3 regions of the Streptomyces sp. NPDC046881 genome follow, and region 1 is predicted to be linked to each of the others. Evidence: riboswitches for the same ligand, from Rfam matches in the RefSeq annotation. Region 1 holds a riboswitch; each other region holds the start of a gene.
What was found. Region 1 has a riboswitch for cobalamin ahead of ABZ923_RS09420 (cobalamin biosynthesis protein). Riboswitches for the same ligand answer to the same signal wherever they lie in the genome.
Positions count from the first base shown of each region.

Region 2: linked by a shared signal. The riboswitch ahead of ABZ923_RS32930 ((2Fe-2S) ferredoxin domain-containing protein) and the one ahead of ABZ923_RS09420 (cobalamin biosynthesis protein) in region 1 are both predicted to bind cobalamin.
Region 3: linked by a shared signal. The riboswitch ahead of ABZ923_RS38605 (HoxN/HupN/NixA family nickel/cobalt transporter) and the one ahead of ABZ923_RS09420 (cobalamin biosynthesis protein) in region 1 are both predicted to bind cobalamin.

Region 1 is NZ_JBEYXJ010000013.1:43,066-47,619, reverse strand. It holds gene ABZ923_RS09435 (lysozyme) at 1-400, shown strand, start outside; gene ABZ923_RS09430 (inorganic phosphate transporter) at 544-1,791, shown strand; gene ABZ923_RS09425 (hypothetical protein) at 1,823-2,050, shown strand; cobalamin riboswitch at 2,181-2,323, shown strand; gene ABZ923_RS09420 (cobalamin biosynthesis protein) at 2,424-3,368, shown strand; gene ABZ923_RS09415 (cobyric acid synthase) at 3,365-4,554, shown strand, end outside.
Region 2 is NZ_JBEYXJ010000101.1:24,073-28,626, forward strand. It holds gene ABZ923_RS32910 (MFS transporter) at 1-231, opposite strand, end outside; gene ABZ923_RS32915 (histidine phosphatase family protein) at 413-994, shown strand; gene ABZ923_RS32920 (CbtA family protein) at 1,175-1,927, opposite strand; gene ABZ923_RS32925 (CbtB-domain containing protein) at 1,950-2,171, opposite strand; cobalamin riboswitch at 2,208-2,349, opposite strand; gene ABZ923_RS32930 ((2Fe-2S) ferredoxin domain-containing protein) at 2,451-2,828, opposite strand; cobalamin riboswitch at 2,889-3,011, opposite strand; gene ABZ923_RS32935 (superoxide dismutase) at 3,125-3,772, opposite strand; gene ABZ923_RS32940 (antibiotic biosynthesis monooxygenase family protein) at 4,024-4,362, shown strand; gene ABZ923_RS32945 (NAD(P)-dependent oxidoreductase) at 4,359-4,554, shown strand, end outside.
Region 3 is NZ_JBEYXJ010000160.1:9,826-14,379, forward strand. It holds gene ABZ923_RS38590 (DUF6445 family protein) at 1-489, opposite strand, end outside; gene ABZ923_RS38595 (DUF4142 domain-containing protein) at 717-1,469, shown strand; gene ABZ923_RS38600 (glycoside hydrolase family 13 protein) at 1,490-3,148, opposite strand; cobalamin riboswitch at 3,319-3,503, shown strand; gene ABZ923_RS38605 (HoxN/HupN/NixA family nickel/cobalt transporter) at 3,531-4,554, shown strand, end outside.

The sequences.
Region 1 (4,554 bases):
CGGCGGCGGCTGGCGGGCGGACGGCTGGACGCTGCCGCCCGCGCTGGACATCGAGTACAACCCGTACAGCGCGCGGCACAAGTGCTACGGGCTGGGCAAGGCCCGGATGGTCCGCTGGATCCGGTCCTTCAGCGACGAGGTCCGGCGGCAGACCGGCCGCCGTCCGGTGATCTACACCACGACCCAGTGGTGGAAGCTGTGCACCGGGAACAGCCGCGCCTTCTCCTCCTCGAACCCCCTGTGGATCGCCCGGCACGGCACCTCGCGGCCGGGGACGCTGCCGGGCGGCTGGCGCTACTGGACGTTCTGGCAGTACGCCACCAAGGGCCGGCTGCCGGGTGACCAGAATCTCTTCAACGGCCCGCTGAGCCGGCTGCGGATCCTGGCCCGGGGCCGGTAGCCAAGGGGCGCCTGGGGCGAGGAGCACAAGCGGAATCTCTCGCGCGCGTTACTGACACCCTCGCGCCCGCCTCAGTTCATCTTCCGTTCACCCAGGTTGCCTACGTTCGACCAGCCAATGACCTCGAACGATTGCCTGGGTAAATGGAAAGCTTCTCGCTGATCCTCGCGATAGTGGTCGTGACCGCTCTCGCGTTCGATTTCACGAACGGTTTCCACGACACCGCGAACGCGATGGCCACCACCATCTCGACAGGCGCCCTGAAGCCGAAGATCGCGGTGACCATGTCCGCCGCCCTCAACCTCGTGGGCGCCTTCCTCTCCGTGGAGGTCGCCAACACGATCTCCAAGGGTCTCGTCGACGAGACCGGCATCCGTCCCGAGGTCATCTTCGCCGCCCTGGTCGGCGCGATCCTCTGGAACCTGCTGACCTGGCTGGTGGGCCTGCCCTCCAGCTCCTCGCACGCCCTGATGGGCGGCCTGGTCGGCGCCACCGTCGCCTCCGCCGGCTTCGGCGCCGTCCACGGTGACGTCCTGGTCACCAAGGTGCTGCTGCCGGCCGTCGCCGCGCCGATCGTCGCGGGCCTGGCCTCGCTGCTGGCCACCCGGTTCTCCTACGGCATCGGCGGCACCGCGGACGGCGAGGCGACCCGCAAGGGCTACCGCGTCGGCCAGATCGCCTCCGCCGGCCTGGTCTCCCTGGCCCACGGCACCAACGACGCCCAGAAGACGATGGGCATCATCACCCTCGCCCTGGTGGCCGGCGGCTCGCTCGCCCCCGGCTCCAACCCTCCCACCTGGGTGATCCTCTCCGCCGGCCTGGCCATCGCGCTCGGCACCTACATCGGCGGCTGGCGCATCATCCGCACCATGGGCAAGGGCCTGACCGACCTGGAGCCGCGCCAGGGCTTCGCCGCGCAGACCAGCGCCGCGACCGCCATCCTGGCCTCCTCGCACCTCGGCTTCTCCCTCTCCACCACGCACGTCGTCTCCGGCTCGGTGATGGGCGCGGGTCTGGGCCGCAAGGGCGGCGTGGTCCGCTGGTCCACCGCGACCCGCATGTTCGTCGCCTGGGCGCTGACCCTGCCGGCCGCCGCGCTGGTCGGCGCGGGTGCCGAGGCCGTCACCGGCCTGGGTGACTGGGGCACCGCCGTCGTCGCCGTCTTCCTCGTCGCCGCGAGCGCCGCGATCTGGAAGATCTCCCGCCGCGAGGTCGTCGACCACACCAACGTGGTCGAGGAGAGCGACGAGCCGGCCGGTGTGGTCACCACCGCCATCGCCGCCGTGATCCCGCCGCCCACCGCCGCGGTCGCCGCCGAGCTGGACCTCGCGTTCCCGCAGCAGAACACCGCCCCCGCCGAACCGGCCAGCCCGCCGGCCGCCGCGGTCTGACCCCGAGCACCCGGTTACCGAAGGAAGCACTATGAAGATCGACTGGGCAGCCCTGGGCTCCGTGTTCGGCGTCAGCCTCGTGGTCACGGTGGGCCTGGTGGCCCTGTTCACCCTCGGCATCGCGGGCCTGAACCGCCGTGAGAAGGCCGTGGCGCAGGGCGGTTCCGCCGGCCTCGCCGTCACCGGCGCCTACCTCTGCTTCGCGGCGTGCGCGGCGGCGGTGGCGTACGGCATCAACCTGATCGTGGCCAAGGCCTGACCGATCATCCGAGAGGCTCCCCTTCCCGTGTCGGGCAGGGGAGCCTCTGCCGTTGTCCCATCAGGCCCGCACGCCCCGCGGTGTGGGGATCGGCACACTCTCCCCTCGCAGGTCAAAGGCAGGTTGACGGCCGTTCCGGGCACGTGGTGGACTGCCCAGGCCATGTACGGCGGCAGGAGAGGAAGCCGGTGCGAATCCGGCGCGGTCCCGCCACTGTCACCGGGGAATGAACCCCGGGAGCCAGGAACTCTCACCGCCGATTCACGTCGAACCAGGGCGCGGACACCCTGAGTGAGGACACATATCGCCATGCTCGGCTGCCGATCGAGGACCCGTACCAGGCCCGTTCCTGTTCCCACGGCCGGCTGAGCCGATGGGTGCCGATCGCACATACGCGTACGGCGCCGCCGCCGGCGTCCTCGGGGACCTGCTTCTCGGCGATCCGCGCCGCGGACATCCCGTCGCCGTGTTCGGCCGGGCGGCGGGCGCCGCGGAAGGCGCGTTGTGGCACGACCACCGCGGCTGGGGCGCCCTGCACACCGCCGTGTGCGCCGGCGGCGCCGTCGCACTCGGCGCACTGGCCGCGCGTACCGTACGCCCCTCCCGTACCGCCTCCGTCGCGCTGACCGCCGCCGCCACCTGGGCCGTCGTGGGCGGCACCTCGCTCGCCCGGGAGGCCCGCACGATCGGGCGCGCCCTGGAGTCGGGGGACGTCGAGGCGGCCCGGGCGCGGCTGCCCCACCTGTGCGGCCGGGACCCGCAGGCGCTGGACGCCGACGGCATCGCCCGGGCCGTGGTCGAGTCGGTCGCCGAGAACACCTCCGACGCGGTCGTCGGCGCCCTCGTGTGGGGTGCGGTGGCCGGGGTTCCGGGGCTGCTCGGGTTCCGGGCGGTCAACACCCTGGACGCGATGGTGGGTCACCGGTCGCCCCGCTTCCGGCGCTTCGGCTGGGCCGCCGCCCGCCTCGACGACGTCGCCGGCTGGCCGGGGGCCCGGCTGACCGCCGTGCTCGCCGCCGCGGCCGGACCGGATCCGCGCGGTGCCCTGCGCGCCTGGAAGGCCGACGCGCACCGGCACCCGAGCCCCAACGCCGGGCCTGTGGAGGCCTCCTTCGCCGGTGCCCTCGGCGTCCGCCTGGGCGGGACGCTCTCCTACGGCGGCCGGGTCGAGCACCGCCCGGTGCTCAACGGTGCCACCGGACGGCCGGTCCGGGTCACCGACATCGACCGGGCCGTACGGCTCTCCCGCCGCGTCGGCCTGCTCGCCCTCGGCAGCACGCTCGCCGCGCGCCGACTGCTGAAAGGACGCGGGAAGTGAACGGTGGTCTCCTCGTCGCCGGCACGACCTCCGACGCCGGCAAGAGCGTCGTGACGGCCGGTATCTGCCGCTGGCTGGTCCGCCAGGGCGTGAAGGTCGCGCCGTTCAAGGCGCAGAACATGTCCCTCAACTCGTTCGTGACGCGCGAGGGCGCCGAGATCGGCCGGGCGCAGGCGATGCAGGCCCAGGCCTGCCGGATCGAGCCGACCGCGCTGATGAACCCGGTGCTGCTCAAGCCCGGCGGCGAGCAGAGCAGCCAGGTGGTGCTGCTGGGCAGGCCGGTGGGCGAGCTGAGCGCGCGCGGGTACCACGGCGGGCGCCAGCAGCGGCTGCTGGGCACGGTGCTGGACTGCCTGGCCGAGTTGCGGGGCACGTATGACGCGGTGATCTGTGAGGGGGCGGGCAGTCCGGCCGAGATCAACCTGCGCCGGACCGACATCGTCAACATGGGGATCGCGCGCAACGCGCGGCTGCCCGTGCTCGTCGTCGGCGACATCGACCGCGGGGGTGTCTTCGCGTCCTTCTTCGGCACGGTGGCCCTGCTCTCGCCGGAGGACCAGGAGCTGGTCGCCGGCTTCCTGGTGAACAAGTTCCGCGGCGACGTCTCCCTGCTGGAGCCGGGGCTGGACATGCTGCGGAACCTCACCGGGCGGCGGACGTACGGCGTGCTGCCCTTCCGGCACGGGCTCGGCATCGACGAGGAGGACGGACTCCGCGTGTCGCTGCGGGGCACCGTACGGGAGTCCGCGGTCACTCCCCCGGTCGGCGAGGACGTGCTGCGGGTCGCCGTGTGCGCGATCCCGCTGATGTCCAACTTCACCGACGTGGACGCGCTGGCCGCCGAACCGGGCGTGGTCGTGCGGTTCGTGGACCGACCGGAGGAGCTCGCGGACGCCGACCTCGTCGTCGTCCCGGGCACGCGCGGGACCGTACGGGCGCTGGAGTGGCTGCGGGAACGCGGGCTGGCGGACGCGCTCGTCCGCCGGGCCGCCGAGGGACGTCCCGTCCTCGGTGTCTGCGGCGGCTTCCAGATCCTCGGCGAGCACATCGAGGACGACGTCGAGAGCCGGATCGGCCAGGTCGACGGGCTCGGCATCCTGCCCGTCCGGGTGCGCTTCGCCCGCGAGAAGACCCTGACCCGGCCCAGCGGCGAAGCCCTCGGCGAGCGCGTCGACGGCTACGAGAT
Region 2 (4,554 bases), on a different contig from region 1:
CGGGCCGGACACCAGGCGCAGTCCCAGTGCCGCCGCCTCACCGGCGCCGGTGACCACCCCTACGACCAGGGCGGAGGCGCCGAGGGACGCCAGCAGGGGGCCGGTGACGGAGCGGGCCCCCTCGTACACGAAGTCGGCGAGCAGGCTGACCAGGCCGAACCAGACGACGAACCGCCACGGCCTCATCCCGCCCGGCCCCGGCCCCTCGGTCCCCGTTGCTCTCTCGCCCACGACGCCTCCGCAACCCCACACGCCGAAGCATGCCGCACACCGGACCGCACCGGGGCGCGCAGGGAGCTCCGCATACGGATGCTAGGTTCGCGAGGACGCGGCACGCGGTGAGCGGCCGGCGCCGGCGCTCGCCCTGCCGGTCGGGTCCCGCGCCCAGGACACCAGTGACAGGAGGGCCCGTGTGACCAGTCGAGTCCTGCTCGTCACGCCCGCGATGAGCGTCTCGCTGCGGCAGGCCCGCTTCGACGACGGCGCCTCCCTCGACGACGGCGGTGCGGCGCGGGCCCGTTCGGCGGCCGGGTCGCTGCCCGCCGCGGCGCGGGTGCTGGTCTCCCCCGGCGCGCGCTGTCGTGAGACGGCCGCCGCACTGGGCCTGGACGGCGTGCCGGCGGCGGAGCTGGCCGGTCTGGACGTGGGCCGCTGGCGGGGCCGCACCCTGGACGAGGTGGGGGCGGACGAGCCGGAGGCGGTGGGCCGCTGGCTCACCGACCCCGCCTGCGCGCCGCACGGCGGCGAGTCGGTCCGGGACCTGTGCGGCCGGATCGCACGCTGGCTGGCCGACGCCCAGGCCGTGGGGGGCCGTACGCTCGCCGTGGTCGAACCGGAGGTGGTGCGGGCCGCCGTCGTGGCGGCGCTGGACCTGCCCGCCGCGCTCTTCTGGCGTCTCGACGTGCCACCGCTCACCGTGACCGAACTCAGCGGCCGGGCCGGCCGGTGGAACCTGCGGCTGGGGCGTCCGCCGGCGGCCCCGGAGGCGGACTAGGTCCTTTCGTTCGGCGTGATCCGAACGACAGGCCGTGGGGTCTGCCGGCCCGCGCCGCGCGGTCTGCTCCTGGCGGGTGTCCGGCGCGCGTGCGTCGTCGTCTCGGGTGGTGCAGCGGCCGCTCGAACGCCGGAGGCCCCCCGGATGGTTCCGAAGGGCCCCCGGTCGTCCGGAAGGAGGTCAGTGCGCGGCCGGTACCGCTCGTGCGCGGCCGGCCCTGGCCGGCCGGGGGTTCAGCAGCCGCTCGGCCGACTCGCCGAAGGCGAGCCCGAATCCGCCCCACAGGACGGCCTGGATGGCCAGCGCGGACAGCCGGAACCGCCACAGCAGGGTGGCCGGGAAGTCCCGCGGCACCTCGTTGACGGCCGGCAGGAACGCGTAGGCCAAGCCGACGGCGACGGCGAACGCGGCCACCGCGGCCACGGTCGCCCACCAGGTGCCCAGGGCGGGCGCCAGGCGTCGGCCGAGGAGGGTGGCGGCGACCGCCAGGAGGACGCCGAGCAGCATCATCAGGAAGTACAGGCCGGTCCGCTTGCCGATGGTGCCGGGGTCGCCGACCGACGGCGGGTTGGCCGGGTACTTCAGGAACGGCACGACGTACACGGTGAGCAGCGCGCAGCCGGACAGCAGCAGCGCCGTGGCGCGCGGACCGATCCGGCCGACCCGGCCGAGCGCGAAGCAGAAGGCGAGCGCGGCGATGCCGCCGAAGGCGACCCCGTAGACGAGGACGCCGGTGGCGAGGCCCGCGGTGGACTGGAGGGAGCGGGAGACGACTTCCGTCCCGTGCTCGTGGGAGTGGGCGTCCTCGAAGCCGATCGCCTTGTCGACGCTCGGCTCACCGAGGAAGTAGGCCGCGATCAGGGCGAGCACGCCGGCCGCGAGGCCGGCGAGCATGCCCCGTACGAGGAGGTTCCGTACGGTTGCGGAATTCATGGGCGGGCGGTGTCCCCTCGCGTCAGTGGCAGGGGAAACCGAGCAGATGGCGGGCGTCGTGCACCCACTCGTGGACGTCCGTGCCGTTGAGCACGGAGGTGGCGCCCTGCTCGGCGCCGACGAAGTAGAGCAGGACCAGCATCAGGATGCCGAAGAAGACCGCCCAGGGAGCTATCGCCTTCAGCGGCAGCTTCGCGGGGACGGCGGGAGTGGTGGCGGTCGGCTGGGCGACGGTCTGCGCCATGGCAGAACCTCCTCTGGGAATTCGCGTCCCATCTCGGTGGTGCACAGGACGACGGCCCCGGGTCTGACTCACGGGCACCCTCGCGGGGCCCGCACACAGTGGCGCGACCGTGCCGGACTCTCACCGGCTTCCGTTATGCCGTCGTCGATTTCGGACAGACCGTACCGCGGGATCGGAGCCCCGCCAAGACCGCCTCCGACCGGCGTGATCTTCCTCTCGTGCCGGGTGAACGGCCGTGTGCCCGGTGGGTCGGCGGTGGCGCGATCCGACCGGTCCGGCTCAGGGCTCCGCGCGCCGGCGCGGTGGGGTGAAGGCGTACAGGTCGAGGATGTCGGGCCGGGGAGCCACGCCCGGGCCACCGGCGCGCACCCAGGCGACGATGTCCTCGGTCGCGTCGGGGTCGTTGACCAGCCCGAGCCAGACCGGTCGCGCGCCGGCGGCCCGGCCTGCGGTGGAGGGTTGTACGACGATGACGTTGGCCTGGTCGCACACGTCGAGGCAGTCGGAGACGCGCACGGGCATCTCCGCCCGCAACCGCGCGGTCTGCGCCGCGTGATCGCCCGTCACCTTGGGGCTGCCGCAGCAGCAGTCCCGGCACACGACGACCCGGCACGGCACCGGTCCGCCCGCTGTCTTTTCCGTCGGCCTGTCGGGCATACCGCGCCGCTCCCCTCCCGGGGAGATCCGCCCCGGTGTCGCATGAGGAGGCGACCGCGTGAGTCTCCTGGCTCCCGGGTCGTCGCTCGTCCCGCCTTCCCACCCCGTCGGGGGCGGTGGCCTGCCGGAACTCGCTCACCGGTCACAGTGGCGGGACCGCGCCGGATTCGCACCGGCTTCCTCGGACCGCCGTCGCCTTGTGTCGCCGGTCATCATGTCATCACCGGTGGCGGCCCGTCACCCGGCCGCCGTGCGGCGGGTCTCCCGCGCGCGGTACGCCCGCGGGAGACCCCTCGTCACGGGGCGAGCAGCAGCACGTCCGTGCGGGACTTGGCCGCCTCGAAACGACGGGCGACGTCCTGCCAGTTGACGACCTGCCACATCGCCTCGACGAAGTCCACCTTCTGGTTCCTGTACTGCAGGTAGAAGGCGTGCTCCCAGGCGTCGAAGACCAGGAGCGGGGTGGAGCCCTGGCCGACGTTGCCCTGGTGGTCGTAGACCTGCTCCACGATCAGGCGGCCGCTCAGCGGCTCGTGGGCGAGCACGCCCCAGCCCGAACCCTGCGTGGTGGCCGCGGCCTTGGACAGCTGGGTCCTGAAGGCGGCGAAGGAGCCGAAGGACTCCTTGATCGCCTCGGCCAGCTCGCCCACGCCGTCGGCGGCCAGGGGCTCGCCGCCGCCGTCCTTCGGACCGGTCATGTTCTGCCAGTAGATGCTGTGCAGGATGTGCCCGGAGAGGTGGAAGGCCAGGTTCTTCTCCAGGCCGTTGACCGAGCCCCAGGCGTCCTTGTCCCGTGCCTCGGCGAGCTGTTCCACGGTGTCGTTCGCGCCCTTCACGTAGGCCGCGTGGTGCTTGTCGTGGTGCAGCTCGATGATCTCCGGGCTGATCACCGGCGCGAGCGCCGAGTAGTCGTACGGAAGTTCCGGGAGCGTGTACAGCGCCATGTCCAACGTCCTCCGACGTTATTGCGAATAAGATGCAAGTGCAAGCTACCAGCAGGAACGGCTGAACGCCGATCAGTCCTTGGGCCTAGGACCGGATCCACGCCCAGCGGGCCGTCAGTCACCCGAAATGACTAATGACGGAGCGTGCATCCCTTGTCTCCACTGGGTCGTCGCCCATTCGGAGTTGCAGCCGTCCGAGGGACATGAGTCCGTTGGTGTCGTGTCCGTCCGGCTCTCACACAGGAGGAGACATGGGCGCCAACGACAACGGCCGATCGGCCGACAAGCTGAGCGTGGTTTTCGCGGTCCGCGTGATCGAGGGCGGCGAACAGGGATTCCTGGATCTGTACGAGCAGCTCCGGAAGTCCGTGTCCAGCACCCCCGGACACATCGTCGAGCGGCTCGGCGAACCCGTCGACGACTCCCGCCAGTGGGTGATCACCAGCGAATGGCGGACCGCCGAGGACTTCTTCGCCTGGCAGCAGAGCGCGGAGCACCAGGAGTTGGTGGCCCCGCTGCGCCAGTTCGTCGACCAGCGGCAGTCGATGCGGTTCCGGGTGATCAAGGAGACCAAGGGGGTGTCCTCATGACGCCCCCCGTGCGCGGCTCCGTCGCCGTCCTCGGTCTCGGCACGATGGGCGCCGGCCTGGCCGGTCGCCTCCTCGACCAGGGCATACAGGTCCGGGTCTGGAACCGTACCCCGGAGCGCACCGCCCCGCTCGCCGAGGCGGGCGCCTACGCCGCCGCCAACCCCGCCGACGCCGTCGCCGGCACCAGCGCCA
Region 3 (4,554 bases), on a different contig from region 1:
CTGGACGACGTTGCCGCCGAGCCGGCCGCCGGGCAGGGACTGGCGGTAGAAACTGGTGCCGCAGTCCTTGGGCACGTCCGGGTTGAGGTAGAGCACGGCCGCGTACCGGCACAGGGCGCGGGAGTCGGTGTGCGGGCGGGGCTCGCTCTCGCCCTCGCCGACCACCTGCACGCAGTTGTGGTTGAGGGTGCCGCCGCCGGGCGCCTGCTGCACCCACAGCTCCTTCGCCCCGGTCGCCTTCTTCACCAGCCGCTCGACGCGGGCGAGTTCGCCGGGTTCGAGGCCGGGCATCGCACGCAGCCCGGGCCAGGTCTCGGAGGTGTACGGATATCCCCGCACCCAGTCGTCCTTGTCCAGGCACCGCTGCCGTACCGCGTCGACGCCGGGCAGGACGTCGTCCAGCACCCAGTAGTCGCGGCCCTTGGTGGGCTTGCGGTAGGGCAGGACGGGCAGCGCGGCCGGCGGGCGGGGCGGGGGCTGTGGGGGCATGCGGCGAATCTAGGGGCGGGCCCGGTCTGCCTTCTCCCGCGGACAGGTCAACCTTCCGCCCAGGAACGATCAACCGTTCGCCAACAGGCTTCGGTGATTCTTTACCCGGCGGCACCGAGACGAACGGCCTTCGCATCCGTACTGCTGTGCGTCGGAACCGCCCACGGGCGGGAACCCCTGCAGGAGGAACGGTGCGCTTTTCGCGGAACGCGACGGGAACGCTCTTCGTGGGCGGTGCGATGGCCCTGACCCTCACCGCTCTCGCCTACCCGGGCATGCTCGGCCTGGACAAGGTCTCCACCGCCCAGGACCGTGTCATCGCCAACACCCAGTGGGGCCCCCTCACCGAGCAGGACCGGGACTTCGTGGTGAAGGTGCGTGCGGCGGGTCTGTGGGAGTACCCGGTGGGCCAGATCGGGCTGCAGAAGGGCGGCTCCAAGGCGGTGATCACGGCCAGCCAGCACCTGATCGACGGGCACGCGGCGCTGGACACCACCTGCCGCAAGATCGCGCCGATGCTGAACATCACGCTGCCCAACGTGGCGAGCCCCCAGCAGGAGGGCTTCGTGAACACGTTGAAGTCGGACACCGGCAAGCAGTTCGACACCGACTTCGCCAACATCCTGCGCATGACGCACGGTTCGATCTTCAACGCGATCGCGAAGATCCGCTCCACCACCAAGAACTCGTTGATCCGGGCCCTCGCCGACCAGGCCAACGACACCGTGCTCGACCACATGACCGTGATGGAGAAGACGGGTCTGGTCGACTTCGACCAGACCCTGTTCCAGCAGACCACCCCGCCGAAGCTGCCCAACTCGGACCTGACCCCGCCGGCCCCGGCCCCCGGCCAGCCGGAGGTGGTGCTCACCCCGCCGGCGACCGCCACCGCCAGCCCGGTGGACATCAGCGGCCTCATCAGCGGCGGCGGCGCCCCGGCCGCGGGGGCGAGCCCGGACCCGGCTCCGACGGGGGGCTGAGGTCTTTCACACGACAGGGCCTAGCCCAGCCACACGGTGGTGTCCGGCGGGAGGGTCCTGTCCGTCGGCAGGGGTGTGCTGGCCAGCAGGACCTCGCCCGGCGGCAGCGGGACCGGGTCCGGGCCGAGGTTGGTGACGTTGCGCCAGCCCTCGGTGCGGGCGAAGTCCAGCACGCCGGCGGGCGTGTCCGGCGTCCAGGCCAGCGTCTCCCCCTCCAGCAGCTTGCGGCGCAGCCGCAGCGCCGTGCGGTACAGCTCCAGCGTGGAGCCCTCGGCGCCGGCCTGCGCCTCGACGGCGTACGCCGCGAACGACGCCGGCTGCGGCAGCCAGCCGGCCCCGGGCCCGAAGCCGTACGACGGTCCGGTCGTCGTCCACGGCAGCGGCACCCGGCAGCCGTCGCGGCCCTTGCGGACATGGCCGGTCTGCTCCCAGATCGGGTCCTGGAGCACCTCGGTGGGCAGGTCGGCGACCTCGGGCAGGCCGAGTTCCTCGCCCTGGTAGAGGTACGCCGACCCGGGCAGCGCCAGCATCAGCAGGCTCGCCGCCCGCGCCCGGCGCAGTCCGGCCGCCGGGTCGACCGCGGGCGCGGTGCCCTGGGAGAGCAGCCAGGCGGCCGGATCGGTGCCGGGCGGCAGCATGAGCCGGGAGGCGTGCCGTACGACGTCGTGGTTGGACAGCACCCAGGTCGCGGAGGCTCCGGCGGTGTGGGCCGTGGCCAGCGAGGCGGTGATGACGTCCCGCAGCTCCTCGGCATCCCAGCGCGCCTCCAGGTACTCGAAGTTGAACGCCTGGCCCAGTTCGTCCGGGCGGGCGTACAGGGCCCGGCGGGCGCCCGGCACCCAGGCCTCGGCGACGGCCGTGCGGGGCGGGCTGTAGGCGTCGAAGAGCTTGCGCCAGTCGCGGTAGATCTCGTGCACCTCGTCGCGGTCCCAGTACGGGTGGCTGCCCGGCGCCACCCGGGGCAGCGCCTCCTCGCCGGTCGCGCCGATGTCGCCGACGTCCCGCAGCGGCTCGGTGAGGTCCTTGGCCAGGCCGTGGGCGACGTCGACGCGGAAGCCGTCCACGCCCCGGTCGGACCAGAACCGCAGGGTGGTGCGGAAGTCGGCGCGGACCTCCTCGTTGTCCCAGTTGAGGTCGGGCTGCTCGGGGGCGAAGAGGTGCAGGTACCACTCCCCGTCCGGCACCCGCCGCCAGGCGCTGCCGCCGAACACCGACTGCCAGTCGCTGGGCGGCAGTTCCCCGTGCGCCCCGCGCCCCGGCCGGAAGACGTAGCGTTCCCGGGCGGCCGAGCCGGGCCCGGCCCGCAGCGCCTCCTGGAACCAGGGGTGCAGGTGCGAGGTGTGGTTGGGGACGATGTCCACGACGACCTTGAGCCCGAGCCGGTGCGCCTCGGCGACCAGGGCGTCGAAGTCCTCCAGCGTGCCGAGGCGCTCGTCGACCCCGCGCGGGTCGATGACGTCGTAGCCGCCGTCGGCGAGTTCGGAGGGGTAGAAGGGGCTCAGCCACAGGGCGTCCACGCCGAGCGCGGCCACGTGGTCCATCCGCTCGGCGATGCCCCGCAGGTCGCCGAGGCCGTCACCGTCGGCGTCGGCGAAACTGCGCGGATAGACCTGGTAGATGACGGCCTGCCGCCACCAGTCGGGGTTCCTGGACGAGAGGTCCGGCGAGTGGTCTGCCATACGGGCTCCCATGGGGGGACGGACGACGGTACGGAATCTGTATCTGTCCACATTGCCCGGAAAGGGAACGCGCGGTACGGCGCCACGCGACGGACGGCGCAGGGCGCACAGCGTTTGTGATCTTGCCTACCCGCGCCGGTAGGCGGCTATGCAGGAAACCGCGTGCCCGCCTACGGTGGACGGGCCGTGGTGTTCGGGAAGTCGATGGAAGGTCGACGCGGCCCTCGCCACTGTGATCGGGGAGTTCCCGTTCCGTCCGGCATCCGCCGGGCCACTGGTCGTACGACCGGGAAGGCAGGGACGGCGGACGTTCGACCCGTCAGCCAGGAGACCGGCCACGGCAGTCACGAAGTGATCCACGAGGTGTTGGAGCGTGAACCCGATGGCCGATGCTGCGTCTTTCCGCTGGCGGCGCGAGGACACCGTCAAGACGGTGGGGCTGATGGCGGTGATCGTCGCCCTGCACGTCGTCGCCTTCGGGATCCTGTACCTCCTGGTCGCGCCCCGCCACTACAAGGTGGGCACCGACGTGTTCGGGGTGGGCCTCGGCATCACGGCCTACACCCTCGGCATGCGGCACGCGTTCGACGCCGATCACATCGCCGCGATCGACAACACCACGCGCAAGCTGATGGCCGACGGCAAGCGGCCGGTGTCGGTGGGGTTCTGGTTCGCGCTCGGGCACTCCAGTGTCGTGGTGCTGCTGGCCCTGCTCATCGCGGGCGGCACCTCGCTGGCGGGGAAGGTGACGAACGAGGGGTCCACCACCCACCAGGTGCTGGGCTTCCTCGGCACGACGGTCTCCGGGACGTTCCTGTACCTCATCGCCGCGCTCAACCTGGTGGCGCTGCTCGGCATCCTCAAGGTGTTCCGGGCGATGCGCGCGGGGGCGTACGACGAGAAGGAGCTGGAGCAGCACCTGGACTCGCGGGGCTTCATGAACCGCGTGCTCGGGCGGCTCACCAGGTCCGTCTCGCGCCCGGGGCAGATGTACCCGCTGGGTTTCCTGTTCGGGCTCGGCTTCGACACGGCCACCGAGGTCACGCTGATGGTGATGGCGGGCTCGGGCGCGGCGGCCGGGCTGCCCTGGTACGCGATCCTCTGCCTGCCCCTGCTCTTCGCCGCCGGGATGAGCCTGTTCGACACGCTCGACGGCACGTTCATGAACTTCGCCTACCAGTGGGCGTTCTCCAACCCGGTCCGCAAGGTCTTCTACAACCTCGCCATCACCGGCCTGTCCATCGCCGTGGCCTTCTTCATCGGCACCATCGAGCTGGTCGGCGTCCTGCACGAGAAGTTCGGCCTGCACGACGACGTCACCGGCTGGATCGCCGGCCTCGACCTGGACAACGTCGGCTACCTCATCGTCGGCCTGTTCGTGGTGGTGTGGGCGGCGGCGCTGGCGT